2 regions of the Paenibacillus sp. NPDC057886 genome follow, and region 2 is predicted to be linked to the other one. Evidence: riboswitches for the same ligand, from Rfam matches in the RefSeq annotation. Region 2 holds a riboswitch; the other holds the start of a gene.
The links. Region 2 has a riboswitch for S-adenosylmethionine ahead of ACFVQB_RS25905 (methionine ABC transporter ATP-binding protein). Riboswitches for the same ligand answer to the same signal wherever they lie in the genome.
Positions count from the first base shown of each region.

Region 1: it holds a riboswitch for S-adenosylmethionine, as region 2 does, so the genes downstream of both, metA (homoserine O-acetyltransferase MetA) here and ACFVQB_RS25905 (methionine ABC transporter ATP-binding protein) in region 2, are expected to answer to the same signal.

Region 1 is NZ_JBHVMZ010000009.1:46,637-54,279, forward strand. It holds gene mqnC (cyclic dehypoxanthinyl futalosine synthase) at 1-373, opposite strand, end outside; gene ACFVQB_RS26520 (trans-sulfuration enzyme family protein) at 617-1,810, opposite strand; gene ACFVQB_RS26525 (aminotransferase class I/II-fold pyridoxal phosphate-dependent enzyme) at 1,807-2,991, opposite strand; gene metA (homoserine O-acetyltransferase MetA) at 3,016-3,933, opposite strand; SAM riboswitch class I at 4,163-4,287, opposite strand; gene corA (magnesium/cobalt transporter CorA) at 4,741-5,676, shown strand; gene ACFVQB_RS26540 (HRDC domain-containing protein) at 5,773-6,774, opposite strand; gene ACFVQB_RS26545 (ROK family protein) at 6,958-7,643, opposite strand, start outside.
Region 2 is NZ_JBHVMZ010000008.1:267,562-275,204, reverse strand. It holds gene ACFVQB_RS25930 (putative polysaccharide biosynthesis protein) at 1-917, shown strand, start outside; gene ACFVQB_RS25925 (DUF2515 family protein) at 1,070-2,350, opposite strand; gene ACFVQB_RS25920 (thioredoxin family protein) at 2,493-2,837, shown strand; gene ACFVQB_RS25915 (COX15/CtaA family protein) at 3,088-4,071, shown strand; gene ACFVQB_RS25910 (Cthe_2314 family HEPN domain-containing protein) at 4,288-5,016, shown strand; SAM riboswitch class I at 5,148-5,289, shown strand; gene ACFVQB_RS25905 (methionine ABC transporter ATP-binding protein) at 5,417-6,451, shown strand; gene ACFVQB_RS25900 (methionine ABC transporter permease) at 6,451-7,110, shown strand; gene ACFVQB_RS25895 (MetQ/NlpA family ABC transporter substrate-binding protein) at 7,191-7,643, shown strand, end outside.

The DNA.
Region 1 (7,643 bases), on a different contig from region 2:
GCAGGTCGGTGTAATAGCTAAACGGCAGATTCGGATTCGTTCCACCTTGCATCAGAATCTCGGTACCATTCACGTCTTCGGTTTCTTTGATTTTCTGGAAAATGACTTCATCGGGAAGTACATACCCTTCGTCAGAGCCAGGTCTGCGGTAGAAAGCACAAAAACGGCAGTACACATCACACACGTTCGTGTAGTTGACGTTACGCCCAATAACAAATGTTCTGTATGGTTCGGGGTGCATGCGTTTTACAATCACATTGGCGGCGGCCCCGATTTTGTCTACTTCATTTGATTCAAACAGCTGAATCGTGTCTTCCAAGTCCAAACGTTCGCCCCGAAGGGCTTTATCTAAGATACGGTCTACCGTACTCATCGTAAAAAAGCCTCCCTCATGAAGAGAAAATATAATCACGATCCGTCCCAACTTGCTCATATAGATGAAAGTTTTGGTGGCAACATCGCATTTCTGTACTCCACATATCGTAACACAGGTTACATGTGAAAAAAAGCACCTTATGAGCAGGTGCTTTAAAAATTAATAAAAATGTTTACATATGCCATCTATTTGATTTCTTTTTCAGCGGGCTTTAACACCCGTGTTTCAATACAGCCAACTCTACGAATCCTGAAGTGCCTGATCCAGATCGGCAATCAGGTCATCGATGTCTTCCAGACCAACCGAGAAGCGCAGTAATCCGTCAGTTATACCTCGATCACGGCGAACCTCAGCCGGCATAGCCGCATGAGACATCATCGCAGGATAAGACAAGATACTTTCAACCGCACCCAAACTCACGGCAACAATCGGCAATTTCACACGGTTAAGTACTGCCTTGGCCCGATCTCCTGAACCTACGTCAAACGATACAACAGCGCCGTATCCGCTTGACTGACGTTCGTGAGCTTCACGGCCGGGATGATCCAGCAGCCCCGGATAAAATACAGCTGTAATATCACTGCGTCCACTAAGCCAAGCTGCCAGCTTGGCTGTGCTCTGTTCACTGTGTGCCATGCGGGCACCCAAGGTTTTCATACCGCGCATCAGAAGCCAGGATTCCTGCGCACCGAGCACGGTTCCAAGTCCATTCTGCAATTGTTTTAGCTGTCTTCCCAATGACTCCGTACGAGCAACGGCTAAACCTGCCAGCACATCACTGTGGCCGCCAAGAAACTTGGTCGCACTATGTACGACAATATCCACCCCGAGCTCAATCGGACGTTGGTAATAAGGCGTCATGAAGGTGTTATCGAGAATGGAGATTAGCTCATGTTCTTGTGCCCAAGAGGTGACAGCAGAAATATCCGTGATCCGAAGTGTCGGGTTGGATGGTGTTTCCATATAAACTGCCTTCGTGTTCGGTTTGAGTGCTGCCTTCACTTCCTCAATATTGGTCATATCCACAAAGGTAGTCTCAATCTGCATCCGGCTTAGAATGGAAGTAAGCAGTCGATACGTTCCTCCATATACATCTTCCGTCACAATCATGTGATCTCCTGCCGAGAACATCATGAACACACTGGAGATGGCAGCCATGCCTGAGGAATAGGCAAATCCGCGTGCTCCACCTTCCAATAATGTAATGTAATCTTCCAATGCCTGACGAGTCGGATTACCCGAACGACTATAATCATGTTGAGGTGGATTAAAAATATCAAAATGATGGAATGTGGAGGCCTGGTAAATTGGTACACTGGAAGCCCCGGTGGTTTTATCGATTTCGTCACCGAAATGCAGCAGCTTGGTATCGAACTTCAGGTCAGAATGAACATTCCGTTCATGATTGTTGGCATTATTGTTTTGCTCACTCATGATGCGTTCCCCCCTTCTATCTCCTGCTGTGCAGCTGTGAGTGCATTGCCCAGATCGTTAATCAGATCATCGGCATGCTCGATTCCTACAGAGAAGCGCAACAGACGATCATCTACACCTACAGCGTCACGAATTTCAATCGGAATATCGGCATGGGTCTGTACCGCAGGATAAGTCATCAATGACTCTACACCCCCGAGGCTCTCCGCAAAAGCAATCAGTTTGATGTGACGAAGCAACGGTTCAACATAACGAGCATCCTTTACTTTGAAAGAGAAAATGCCTGTATTTCCACTGGATTGTTTATTCTGTATTTCAAATCCGGGATGATCCGACAAACCAGGGTGATACACTTCATTAACGGCTGGGTGCTCCAAAAGGTACTTGGCAATCGTCAAAGCATTATACTCATGCCGCTCCATGCGAAGAGCGAGTGTCTTCATGCCTTTCATCAGCTGATAGGAGTCGCTTGGAGACAACACTGCTCCAATGGAATTGTGCAGAAATGCCATTTCGGCCGACAATTCTTCCCCTTTGGTAATAATCAATCCAGCAAGTACATCATTATGACCACCCAGATACTTCGTGGCACTATGGATGATGATATCAGCACCGAGTTCAATTGGACGCTGGAAGAACGGAGTCAGTAGTGTATTATCCACAATGGTCAGCAAGTTATGGCTCTTGGCCCAAGAGCAGACCGCTTCCACATCCGTAATCATCATTAGTGGATTAGTTGGTGTCTCAATAAATACCGCTTTTGTATTCGGCTGACGAATACTCTCCAGAGCTGCCAGGTCATTGGTATCGACGTAACTTGCCGTCACACCAAATCGAGACAGGATGCGTTCAAGCAAACGATACGTTCCGCCGTACAGATCCAGCGATACAATCAGATGATCCCCTTGTCCGAATAAAGCAAAAATCGTTTGCAAAGCAGCCATGCCGGAGCTACAGGCAAACCCTGCATCACCGGATTCCAACGCTGCCGCTGCTTCTTCCAACACTTTACGGGTTGGATTGGTCGTCCGAATATAATCAAATCCCGTGCTTTGTCCAAGCTTCGGGTGTCGAAACGCAGTGGATTGATAGATCGGAAAATTAATGGCGCCCGTTACCGGTTCATTGACAGACCCAATTTGGGCCAATCGGCTTTCGATTTTCAACTTGTTGTCTTCCATTGCAGCATCCTCCTGTAATGTCGATTAGATTTGCGGACCAATATCGTAAGGTGTCTCTTGATACACATAGTAATTGAGCCAATTAGAGAATAATAAGTTTGCATGGGCCCGCCAAGTGGCCGGGGGAACACGGGAAGGATCGTCGTTCGGGAAATAATGTCTAGGCAGCGCAATGTCCATGCCTTTAGCTGCATCCCGGTCATATTCCCATTTCAATGAAAGCGGGTCATATTCGGCATGTCCGGTTGCAAAAATCTGTTTGCCGTCTTTGGTAGCAACCAGGAAAATACCTGCTTCCTCTGATTCAGCCAATATTTCAAGATTATCATTTTTTTCAATATCTTCACGTCGCACTTCCGTATGGCGGGAATGCGGGACGTTGAATACTTCATCGAATCCGCGCAGCAACTGCACATTGGATCTGTTGATCGTATGTGAGAATACGCCAAAACATTTTTCATCCAGCGGAACTTTGGGAACTCCGAAATGATGGTATAAACCCGCTTGGGAAGCCCAACATATATGCATGGTCGAAGTCACATTGGTTTTGGTCCATTCGAAGATCTCCTGGATTTCTTTCCAATAGTTCACGTCTTCAAAGTCCATTTGCTCTACAGGAGCGCCTGTAATGATCATGCCGTCAAAACGGCGGTGTTCGATCTCATCAAAGGTTTTGTAGAACAAGTCCAAATATTCCTGGGAAGTGTTCTTGGACGTATGAGACTTCGGATGAACCAGAACGATATCTACCTGAATGGGTGTGTTACCCACCAGACGAAGCAATTGAGTTTCTGTCGTTTCCTTTGTGGGCATCAGGTTTAATATAGCGATACGTAGTGGACGAATGTCCTGCTGATAAGCAGATGTCTCGTCCATGACAAAGATGTTCTCTCCTGCGAGTACTTCCTTGGCAGGCAGTGTGTCTGGAATTTTGATTGGCATGGTGGTTCTAACTCCTCCTTGTGCATAAATAGATGCAGCCACTGCGGGTGCGATAATTCGCATCCCTACAGTTATAGGCTGCCATGAGCTTGCCTGGCGCTGAATTGCAACCACATTGCTGGCGGCAAGCTCAAGTTCCTTAGCGAAAATCACTGCTGAGAAGTCGGTGCATATAACAAAGACCTTCCTCGGATTCCGAGAAAGGTCATATGTAAATAGATATGCGCCTCTCTCATCTCTCAGTTACAACAGTGTCACTTGGACACTTGGTCGCTGCAAGAATTAGCACCGTGCGGTATACCGCCGGTTGCCGGGTTTCATCGGGCCAGTCCCTCCACCTACTCTTGATAAGATTTCGCTTTATTCAATTGTAAAAACTAGTGTGGTTCACCTTTTACTTTAAGACATTAATCCCCTCACGTCAAGGTGTAGTTCAATGTCTGTTCCTCGGGATCGGAACCGTTCATCATCCGTTGTCATACACTGCTCCAGGGCGCGAAATCGACACATTTTTGCGCTTGAAAGGACCCTGTACCAGCGGTATACTAGACAAGTGTTGTAAACCCTTATGTGAGAGGTGACATATTCAATGGATGGCGACCCGAGGCCTGACTGGCAGCCGAATTCCGACAAACTGCATAGAGAATTGATATCAGCATGCCGGCAGCGGGACGTTACTTCCGTTTGATTATAAAGCGAACGCAGTCCTGACTTCCAGGCTCCGCTGCCGACCGGCTGATCTGTTCTTTTTGCGCCCATATTGATGAAATCCGCCCATTTGGCGGGTGCAGAAGGAGTAGATGAACAATGAAAATCCGGTTGGTAAATAACGGTGTATTTATTCCGGTGGATGACATTCAGCAGGCGCTGACTCCACCAGCGGAGGGGTTTTACTGGATTGATGCGGACGTAGACGATTTGGCGGTACTTCAACCGCTGTTCATGATGCATGATCTGGCCGTGGAAGACTGTTTGAGTGACGAAGAACAACGTCCGAAGATTGAAATTTATGAGAGCCATTATTTTATTGTTATTAATAGCATTCGTTTCGATGATGAAGAGATTTTTTTACGTGCCGTCAACTTGTTCCTTGGCAGACACTTTATTATCAGTGTTACCAAACAGAAAGTCAGCGAATTGCGGACATTGAAACCGATCCTGTGGGAACAGGAAATCAGTACGCCGGATAAGCTGCTGTATCTGCTGGTTGACTTGATTGTTGATAATTATTTCACCGTCGGTGACCGAATTGAAGCGCGCATCGAGAAGCTTGAAGAAGACATCCTGATGCATACCAAGAAATCTCATCTGAATGAGATTATCGGGCTGCGCAGTGAGATTTTATGGCTGAAGAAAGTGCTGGGGCCTCAGAAAGAGGTCATTAACACACTCAATAAAAAAGATCTGCGTCTTATTGATGATCAACTGCAGAAGTATTTCAGTGACATTTATGAGAATGCTGTGAAAATATCCGAAACTTTTGAGACTTATCGCGACTTGATGGGGAACTTGCGAGAAGCTTACCAATCCAGTATCGCCAACCGGGCGAATGAGATCATGCGTGTGTTCACCGCCATTACCACGGTGTTCATGCCGCTGACCGTTATCACGGGCATCTATGGGATGAACTTTACGAACATGCCTGAGCTGGACTGGAAGTATGGTTATTTTGTGGTCATTGGCCTGATGGTTACACTGGGCCTGAGCATGTTCTTTATTTTCCGCAAAAAAGATTGGGTTTGAAATAGAAAAGACGAAGCGCTCCACATCTGGAGAAACGCCTCGTCTTTTTTTATTTTTATCTATTTTAGAATGAATATCTGCTGATCTATCCCAATTCTAGCCTGCATTCTGCTCTGTCTCTGTGTGACGACGGAACCGAATTCGTATCATGCGAAGTCTTTCGTAGACCTGCTCCAGATTGCTCCCGCCAGGCTTCTCTTCTCCATACACCTTATGTAACACAGGCTTCAGAAACGTATCTCCCAGCTCCTCGTAGGCGCTCCATACCGCCTCTTGCTCCTCATCGGGCATAACAGCAAGCTCAGCATCGAGAAGACAATCTGTGTCATACCCCTCCAAATCCAGTGTCTCCAACAGCTCAATCAGCTCCCGCCGGGACAATCCGGAACGATTCACGATTTCCTCGAGCGTATACCCTTCCTTCATGCCTTCGAGAACCTGCTTGCGTGTGGTAAATCTGTCTAGCTCCTGCTTGTATTTCTGCTCTCTCTGTTTGTACAGCCAGCTCTCATACTCTTGTTCCTTTAGAGCCGTGTTCACCCAATCTAACGGAAAAGATGTGGGACGTTCCAGTCCATTCGTAAGCTCCAGCCATTCAGCTCCGTACTCGGAAGCCTTGCTCTCTCCTACGCCAGGCAGTTGCATCAATTCATCAATGGTTTGTGGAACAAATGCACTGATCAGGCGCAACAACCGGTTCGTTGCAATAAAATAAGGGGCCTTTCGGTCAGACGCTGCTCTCTTCCTGCGCCATATGCAAAGATCCATATACAGTTCCTCATTACCATATAATTCACTGTAACAATGAAGACGCTGACCGCCATAACTGCGCGACTTCAAATCATCATTTTCGTGAAACAATCCTTGCAGCAACGGACGATACCCGTCGCCCATCTGTATCGCTAGCTGATGACGATATACATGTAACAGCTCGTCCCATGAACTCCCGTCATACCATATGGCATCCGTACGATCTCCTTCCTCATATTGACTCCATCCCAGATGCCACTCCCCTTCTACTTCACCAATCCACAGCTGGGCATGCTCTTCATTCTGATCTGACATTCTGGATAACCTGTTCATGAAAATGACTTCCATTTCTTGTCCCTCCTTCAATAGTTCAGCTCGACACAGTCCCTATTTTGCTGTCTGAAACAGCAAAAAAAACACCTCTCCTGCAAAATCCATGCAAGAGAGGTGCTTCCTCATTAACCGTGCTATGCTGTTGCTCATATATTACCACAATGGAAAAATTCGTCAACTACTTGTTTGTAAAGCTATTTACTTGTTCAAAGCCAATTTCGCCAGCGCAAGCGAACCACACAGCCCCGCATTATCGCCAAGTCCCGGTGAAACGACATACTGGTCAATTTCGGACTGAAGTGCAGGATGCTGAACATATCCAGCTAGCAATTCCTGCAATTTGCTGCGAACCATTGGGAACAGATGCTCCTGCTTCATCACACCGCCGCCCATTACAATTTTCTGCGGAGTGAGGATTAATACATAATTCATCAGGGCATGCGCCAGGTAATGTGCTTCAATCTCCCAAGCCTTATGATCGGCTGGCAATTCGTAAGCCGGTTGCTCCCAACGTTTATTGATGGCAGGACCTGCAGCAAGGCCTTCCAGACAGTCTCCATGATACGGACAGAACCCTTCATACGTATCTTCGGGATGTCTGCGTACAATGATGTGTCCCATCTCTGGATGAGACAATCCTTGGACCATTTTGCCACCTACAACTGCACCTGCACCAATACCCGTTCCAACCGTAATATACAGACAGCTATCCAGGCCTTGTGCAGCTCCCCAGGTTGCTTCCCCGAGTGCTGCACCGTTTACATCCGTGTCGAACGTCATCGGTACATCAAAGTGTTCCTTGAGCTTACCAATCAGATTGTACTGTCCCCAATGTGGTTTCGGTGTTGTTGTGATATAACCATAGGTCGGGCTTCCTTCAATCG
Region 2 (7,643 bases):
TTTTCAAACTTTCGATTCCAATCGTTTTATCTTCACTCGCTGTTCCGGCGATTAACTTTATCGATTCATCGCTGGTAGTTCCGCTGCTTAGTGGACGAATCGGACTGGAAGAAGCGACAGGAGTTCTTGCCATTCTCGGTGCCAAGGCCCAAAGTATTGCAGGCATTCCTCCGATTCTGGCTATCGCACTGAGTCAATCGCTTGTGCCGGTCATTTCGGCAGCTTTTGCACGCAAGGATGAAGTTCATCTGAAAAATCAGGTGACGCTTGCTTTACGCATTTCGATTCTGACAGGAATGCCAATCGTCATCGCTCTGTGTGCGGCAGCGTATTCCGTTAACGGCTTGCTGTTTACCAGCCCAGACGGGACACCGATCATTACATTGCTGACATTCGGTACCATTTTCCAAATTACGATGATGACCACGAACTCCATTTTGCTTGGGGTAGGTAAACCGCGGATTACAATGATTAGTGTGGCTGCGGGTATCGTAGTCAAACTCATAGCGAGTCTAATCCTGGCTCCGATCTTTGGCATTTACGGGATCATTATTGCGACCGCATTGTGTTTCCTGGTTATTACGTACCTCAATTTGCGGGTGCTTCGGAAAATTGTCGATTTCTCGATTATGGGTGATCGTTGGAAAGGATTCATCATTACTGTACTGCTTGCAGCGGGTGTTGGTTTTGCGGCGAACTGGGCCGGGAACTCCATCTTTGATTTATTCCTGCCAGCACGTGTATCATTCCTCGTTACCTGTCTGTTTGTGGGTGCGCTTGTGGTTGTCGTGTACCTGGTACTCATGGTTGTTCTACGTGTACTTCGAAAAGACGAGCTGGGCAGTTACCCTCGTATTTTGCAAAAAATACTCCGTCCGCTCATGCGTCTACAACGTGGAGCCGGGCAACGTGGATAACCGATTCAACACACAATACACACTTCGTTATATCTGTTGAAAAATAAGTACAAGCTCTGTCTGCTTTCATAGCGGACAGGGCTTTTTTGTAATATTTATAAAAGGTAGTCCATTATTGTCCTTTAGATGAATTCCCTGTAAGGCCTCTGTCCTTAATGCGTCAAGGTTTTGGCATCATGAGCCAATGCGGTCTTCAGCATGCCATACCGATGTTCATGGCTCATTTCGAACAGCCAGGGGCGGCGCGGGATCGTGAGATGACCGAGACAATCGCGATTTTGCAGCCAATCCTGCCTTGTTATCGGTTCATACGGCGTATCACCCCATACGGCCAGCAATTCAGGACTATATAACCGTTGTCCTTCCGCTAGCCATTCTTGGTCCAGCAGCTCCTGGCTATAGAGCTCAGCTTCCCCGGCTTCATCTTCATTTGCGGTGAACAGACCGGGCCAGTATTCGGCACGTGAGCCACGGTGGGGAACCGAGCGCGCAAACTCCAATACTTGTGTGAAAACTTGTTCCACTCCAAACAGCATCGCATATAAACCTTTGCCAAACATAATCCGCTCATCCAGCTTGCCAAAATGTTCAATAACCCGGCCTGCAAGACCTTTTTCCCTTCCAAGTGGAAACACGATATGATTCAGCCCAACCAGATTATGCAGATGGAATGCGGGTTTGGACAGCACTTGTTTTTGAAAATAGGGATGCTGCACGACCCGGCTCTCGATATAGTTCTGCTCATTAATAATTAACGCCACACTAAGCAGCGAGCTGCATCGCTCCAGCCAAAATCGTTCCCAGAACGGTGTCATGAATGCCGATACATGAAAATGGGACAACAAATGAAAACAGCTCCGGCCGATCCGGCGGCTGTTCATATACAACAGAAGCTGGGGATAGGCGTCCTGGAAAATGAGGGCATTGCATCGCTCCAGTAGTCGATACATGTGCTCACGGTCTGTTTGATTTTGCAGATTGTGCATAAGGTCACTCTGAAGATCGGTCATGTGATATCCGCCGTTGCGGGATACCATATGGGCAAGCAGGGCCCAGTGAAGCTCAGGATACTGTTCGTAACATTCCAGGTATGCTGCTGTGCGAGTGATGTTACTCCGGTTGTTTTCCTGCGTTAATGTTTGGATCTCTTCCAGAATAATGCAATCCTCTTCACAGACCAGTGCACTGAGCGGATTTCGGGCAAAAGCACTCTCGTTTCCAGGCAATAGGCGTTCCACCTCAGCTTGTAAGGTTGCAGCCATGTCAGAGTCCCAAGCCATATCACGCAAGGGATGGCGAAGCTGTGCAGAGGCCTGCCAAGCCGCTTGTTTACCCCTCCACACTTCCCGGGCCGCACCTGGGATGGATCGAACCATTTGCAATAGCGACCCGTGATGGGCAGACTCGGAGGAATCCGTTTTAGCGGAAGTCATGACATGACCTCCTTTCCTGTTATTCTGATTATGATTTTAGTTTAAGAAGTTGTTAATCTCAGTATGCGCCGAATATTTGACTTCCACTCCGCAATTTGCTTCACTTAGAGGATAGACAAGGTATAGAAAGGAAGATGTTGTAATGGAAAAGATTACATCGAAACCGGAATTTGATGTGGCAATCCAATCTCCGCGTTTGACTGTAGCTGTATTTAAGGCAGATTGGTGTGGTGATTGCAAGTACATCGATCCGTTTATGCCTGAAGTTGAAGAGAAGTTTGCACGTGAACTGACGTTGATTGAGGTCGATGTAGATCAGGTGGGTACAGTGAGCGAAGAGCAAAATATTCTGGGTATCCCCAGCTTTGTAGCTTACTCGGATGGCCGGGAACTCGTTCGTTACGTGAACAAACTGCGCAAGTCGAGAGAAGAGATTGAGCAATTTCTGCAGCGAGCAGTTGAGGTATATAACACGATTCATAAATAAAGCATGACAGGTTCACCATGTAAAAGGTTATAATTAAAGGAACGCCATTTCTCTTGAAATAGGGAAGTGGCGTTTGTATTTTTAACATTTTTCGGGGAAACTAATTGACGTACATAGCCTTGATAAATAGAGGTTCAACTTTTCGACAGACGTTAACATTTTGTCACAAAGCGCAACGTCAATGACACATTTATCCGGTATAATGAATTTAGTTGTGAAATAAGTGTCAAAGTACCGAATCAAGCGGAGGATGAAGTTCTTCGCCATCTTAAACCAACAGCGGGTGAGAAAAAAATTGAAGCACTTAACCTTGTTTAAATGGTTAACTGTATTAACCTGTCTTGTCATGTTTCTGGCCACATTTGGCGGAGGCGTTGTAACCCGAACGGAATCGGGCCTCGGCTGCGGCGCGGAATGGCCTTTATGTAACGGAAAACTTGTGCCTGCACACACTGTTGCCTCACTTATTGAATTTTCCCATCGCGCCGTCAGCGCACTGGCAGGGCTTTTGTCCATAGCCTCTTTTGTAGCATTTTTACGGTTTGGTAAATCACGGTGTGATCTGCAATTGTTTTCATTGTTAACGCTGATATTTGTTATTGTCCAGGGAATCATGGGGGCTTTTGCCGTCGTATTCTCCCAATCTTCTGCAGTCATGGCACTGCATTTCGGATTTGCCTTAATCGCTTTTGCCAGCTCCTTGATGATGGCGCTTGGTATTCGGCAGGAAGCTCGCCATGGTGGATTGGAACGACTGAATCGATATCCGCGAGTCAGCAAAGGGTTCCGAAATTTGGTGTGGTTTTCCACGATCTATACGTACCTCGTGGTATATACTGGAGCATTTGTGAGCCATACGGATTCTGCTGGAGGCTGTTCAGGCTTTCCCCTCTGTAACGGGCAGATTATTCCTGAGCTCTCGGGAGGCGTAGCTGTTGCTTTTGCTCACCGGGTGGCGGCTGTTTCATTAGTAATCGTCATTGCAATTCTCGGTCATTTTGCGTATCGCAAACATCCGGATAACACGGAATTAAGAGCGCTAGGAGTCATTTCTGTTGTACTGGTTTTGTTGCAAGTGGTTATTGGTTTTGGACTGATGCTCACGATGAACCGTCCGGAAGTGTATATGTTCGTGGCGTTGGCGCATATGCTTGATATTGCCATTTTGTTCGGTGTATTAACGTATATGAGTTTCCTGGTGTACAAGTTGCATCGGACCGTTAACCGGTTCTAATTTATCCGAATTATTGTCGTTCAGGGGGGATGAATCCAGTGAAGTTCACCATCCGATGATGTACATCATTGGACAGGTGAACTTTGTTTGATGTCAGGCGTGTCAGGGCACCCTATTGTAAGCAGCGGTCATACGTGTACTCTGATTCCGATTTTATTTAATATGATGAATTATTATTAATTTGATGATCTGCAGAGTGGAAAGAGGAGGCTATATATGCTGCGAACGTTGCTGGGTGAAAAGCCGCGTAAAAATGAAGGGGTTCTCAAGGAAGCGATGGAGGCGATGGCGGATACGCTTGAGTTATTTCAGCGACAGATGCATGTGGACCATGATCCTACCCATGATTTTCGTAAACTGTATGTGTGGACCCAGGGACTGATCTCCTCGCTGGATGAACTGGAGCAAAGTTGTTTTGCTGCTTCCCATTTCCGTCAGAAAGTCAAAGCGGGCTCTACAGATGATATGACGATACCAGAAAAAGCGGAGTACGCCCGTTACGTCTATTTCTATAAGGATGGCTTCATCCGATGTTTTGCCATTCTGGATAAGTTAGGTACAGTATTGAATGAAATATTTGAGCTGAACACAACCAATGTTAAAACTCATTATTCTTATTTTACCGTATTAAGACAGTTCGGATATGACAAGCTGCATTATGTTCTTGCCAACGAACTGATCCAGATCAAGGACTCCTACCGTGAGCCAATGAGCAAATTGCGCAAACGACGAAACATGGAGATTCATTACATGAACTCCGAAATGCAGGATGATCTGTGGCAGCTGCACCAGACTTTGCAAGGGAAAGTAAAGCTGGAGGACCTGGATCAGCATCTTTTGGAACTCCGCGAGGGCGTAGACATGGTATGTAAGACGTTAAAAGCAGCGTATGGCTACATCAACAAGAAGTGGCATAAGCAGGGAATGGCTCAGCCGCCAAAGTGATTTGAATTGTAATATTTGCCTTTGACAAATCGGAATACTTGGATTATAATGAGTTCCTGATCGACAGTTAGATGGAATTAACATTTATGACATTAACATTATAACTATTACTGAACTTATAAATTAAATATTTCTTATCGAGAGCGGCGGAGGGACAGGCCCGATGAAGCCCGGCAACCGATTTATAACTGCATGACAGCTGTGTCATACTTTATAGATGTTAGGTGCTAATTCCTACAAAATGGTGCAAGGCACGATTTTGGCAGATGAGAAGGTATAATCTTTCACGTGAAGAGCCCTTTTTGTTTCTGCAAAAGGGGCTCTTTTTTTGTACGACGAAGGGGAGTTTTCCTTTCATTCGGGTAAAGATACATGTAGGCAGTGGGAAGGAGCAGTAATTTTGATTGAATTAAAAGGTTTAACCAAGACGTACGGTAAAGGTTCGAAAAGTACGACGGCCTTATCGGATCTGAATTTGAATATCCGCAAGGGTGAAATATTTGGAGTTATCGGCCATTCCGGTGCAGGCAAGAGTACATTGATTCGATGTATTAATTTGCTTGAACGTCCAACGGCAGGCGAGGTTTGGGTTGATGGCATCAATTTAACGAGTCTTAACAAAAGCGATTTGCAACAACAACGGCGTAAGATCGGCATGATTTTTCAACACTTTAATCTGTTATCCTCAGCTACGGTATATGATAATGTGGCTTTTCCTTTGAAGCTCGTTAATACTCCCAAGGCTGCAATTGATCGGAAAGTGAAGGAAATGCTCGCATTGGTTGGACTGGAGGACCACAGCAATAAATATCCGGCCCAATTGTCAGGTGGACAGAAGCAAAGGGTAGGTATTGCAAGAGCTTTGGCGAGTGATCCGAACGTGTTGCTGTGTGATGAGGCCACATCGGCACTTGATCCGCAGACAACCGATTCGATTCTAAAATTATTGCTGGATATCAATGAAAAGTACAACCTCACGATTGTTCTAATTACCCATGAGATGCACGTGATTCAGAATATCTGTGATCAGGTGGCGGTTATCCATCAGGGAGGCATCGTGGAGCAAGGGCCAGTGACGGAAGTATTCCTCAAGCCGCAGCATGCAATTACGCGTGACTTTATGATGCGGGACCACGAGGTGGGTATTGCGTTAGAAGAAACTGCTCTGGCGAGTGCAGATGTTTCATTACAGACGGACGGAGCTTCTAAGCTTGTGAAAATATCCTTCCTGGGCAATAAAACATATGAGGCGATTTTGTCCAGAACGGTTCGTAAAACAGGAGTGGATTTCGCCATTTTGCAAGGCACCATTTCAACGATCAAACAAGTTCCCTATGGACAGCTGACCGTTCGGTTTGAAGGGCAGTCGGATGAGATTGATCTCACCATTAAAGAGTTAGTGGATCAGGGACTTGATGTGGAGGTGCTTCGTTAATGGATTTTTCAACGGTACGTTGGGAAGAAATCGGTAAGGCTTCAATCGAAACACTGCAAATCCTGGGAGCATCGGGTCTGTTCACGATCATCATTGGTTTGCCGCTAGGCGTATTGCTGTTCATGACGGCAAGGTCGTCTTCAATCCAGTCCCAAGTGGTGTACACAGTACTATCGTTTATTGTAAATATTCTGCGCTCAGTGCCATTTATCATTCTGATTGTTGCACTCATTCCGTTTACGCGTTCATTGGTCGGCACAGCTACAGGTGTGCTGGGCGTTATACCACCGCTCGTCATTGCCGCAGCTCCATACTTTGCCCGGTTAGTGGAAACTACACTGCGTGAAGTGGACCGTGGCGTCATTGAAGCGGCACAGGCGATGGGAGCTTCAACCGGACAGATTGTAAGGCGTGTGCTTCTGCCAGAGGCATTGCCGGGTCTGCTAGCCGGGATTACCATTACAATCGTTACCCTCGTTTCCTACACGGCGATGGCGGGGATGGTTGGTGGTGGAGGTCTGGGAACATTGGCAATTAATTATGGATACTATCGATATCAGAATGAAATTATGATTATATCCGTTGTATTTATGATCATTCTGGTGCAAGTGCTTCAGATGGCTGGCGATCGTTTGGTTAAATGGTTCACCAGGAAATAACACATATATAGCATTTGCCTGATTCGGTATCGATTTGGTGCAAAATGCAAAACAAATTTATTGGAGAAGGGGTTTTACACATGAAAAAATGGTCTTTTGCTCTACTTAGCATTATGCTGATTGCGGTTCTTGCGGCTTGCGGAAACAACAAGGATTCCGACAGCGGCGCTGACAATGCTGGAGGCGCACCGCGCACCGTGGAATTGAAAGTGGGAGCATCACCTACACCGCATGCGGAAATTTTGGAAAGCATCAAGCCTGAACTCGAAGCAGAAGGCATTCGCTTGCAAATTGTGACTTTCAATGATTATGTTCAACCGAACCAACAGCTTGAAGATAAACAACTGGATGCAAACTTTTTCCAACACCAGCCTTACCTGGATACAGAGAACAAAGAACGTGGATTTCACCTCGTTGCTGTAACACCTGTGCATGTTGAGCCATTTGCTGGTTACTCCAAAAAAATCAAGTCATTGGATGAGTTAAAAGACGGCGCCAAAGTAGCCATTCCTAATGACCCATCCAACGGCGGT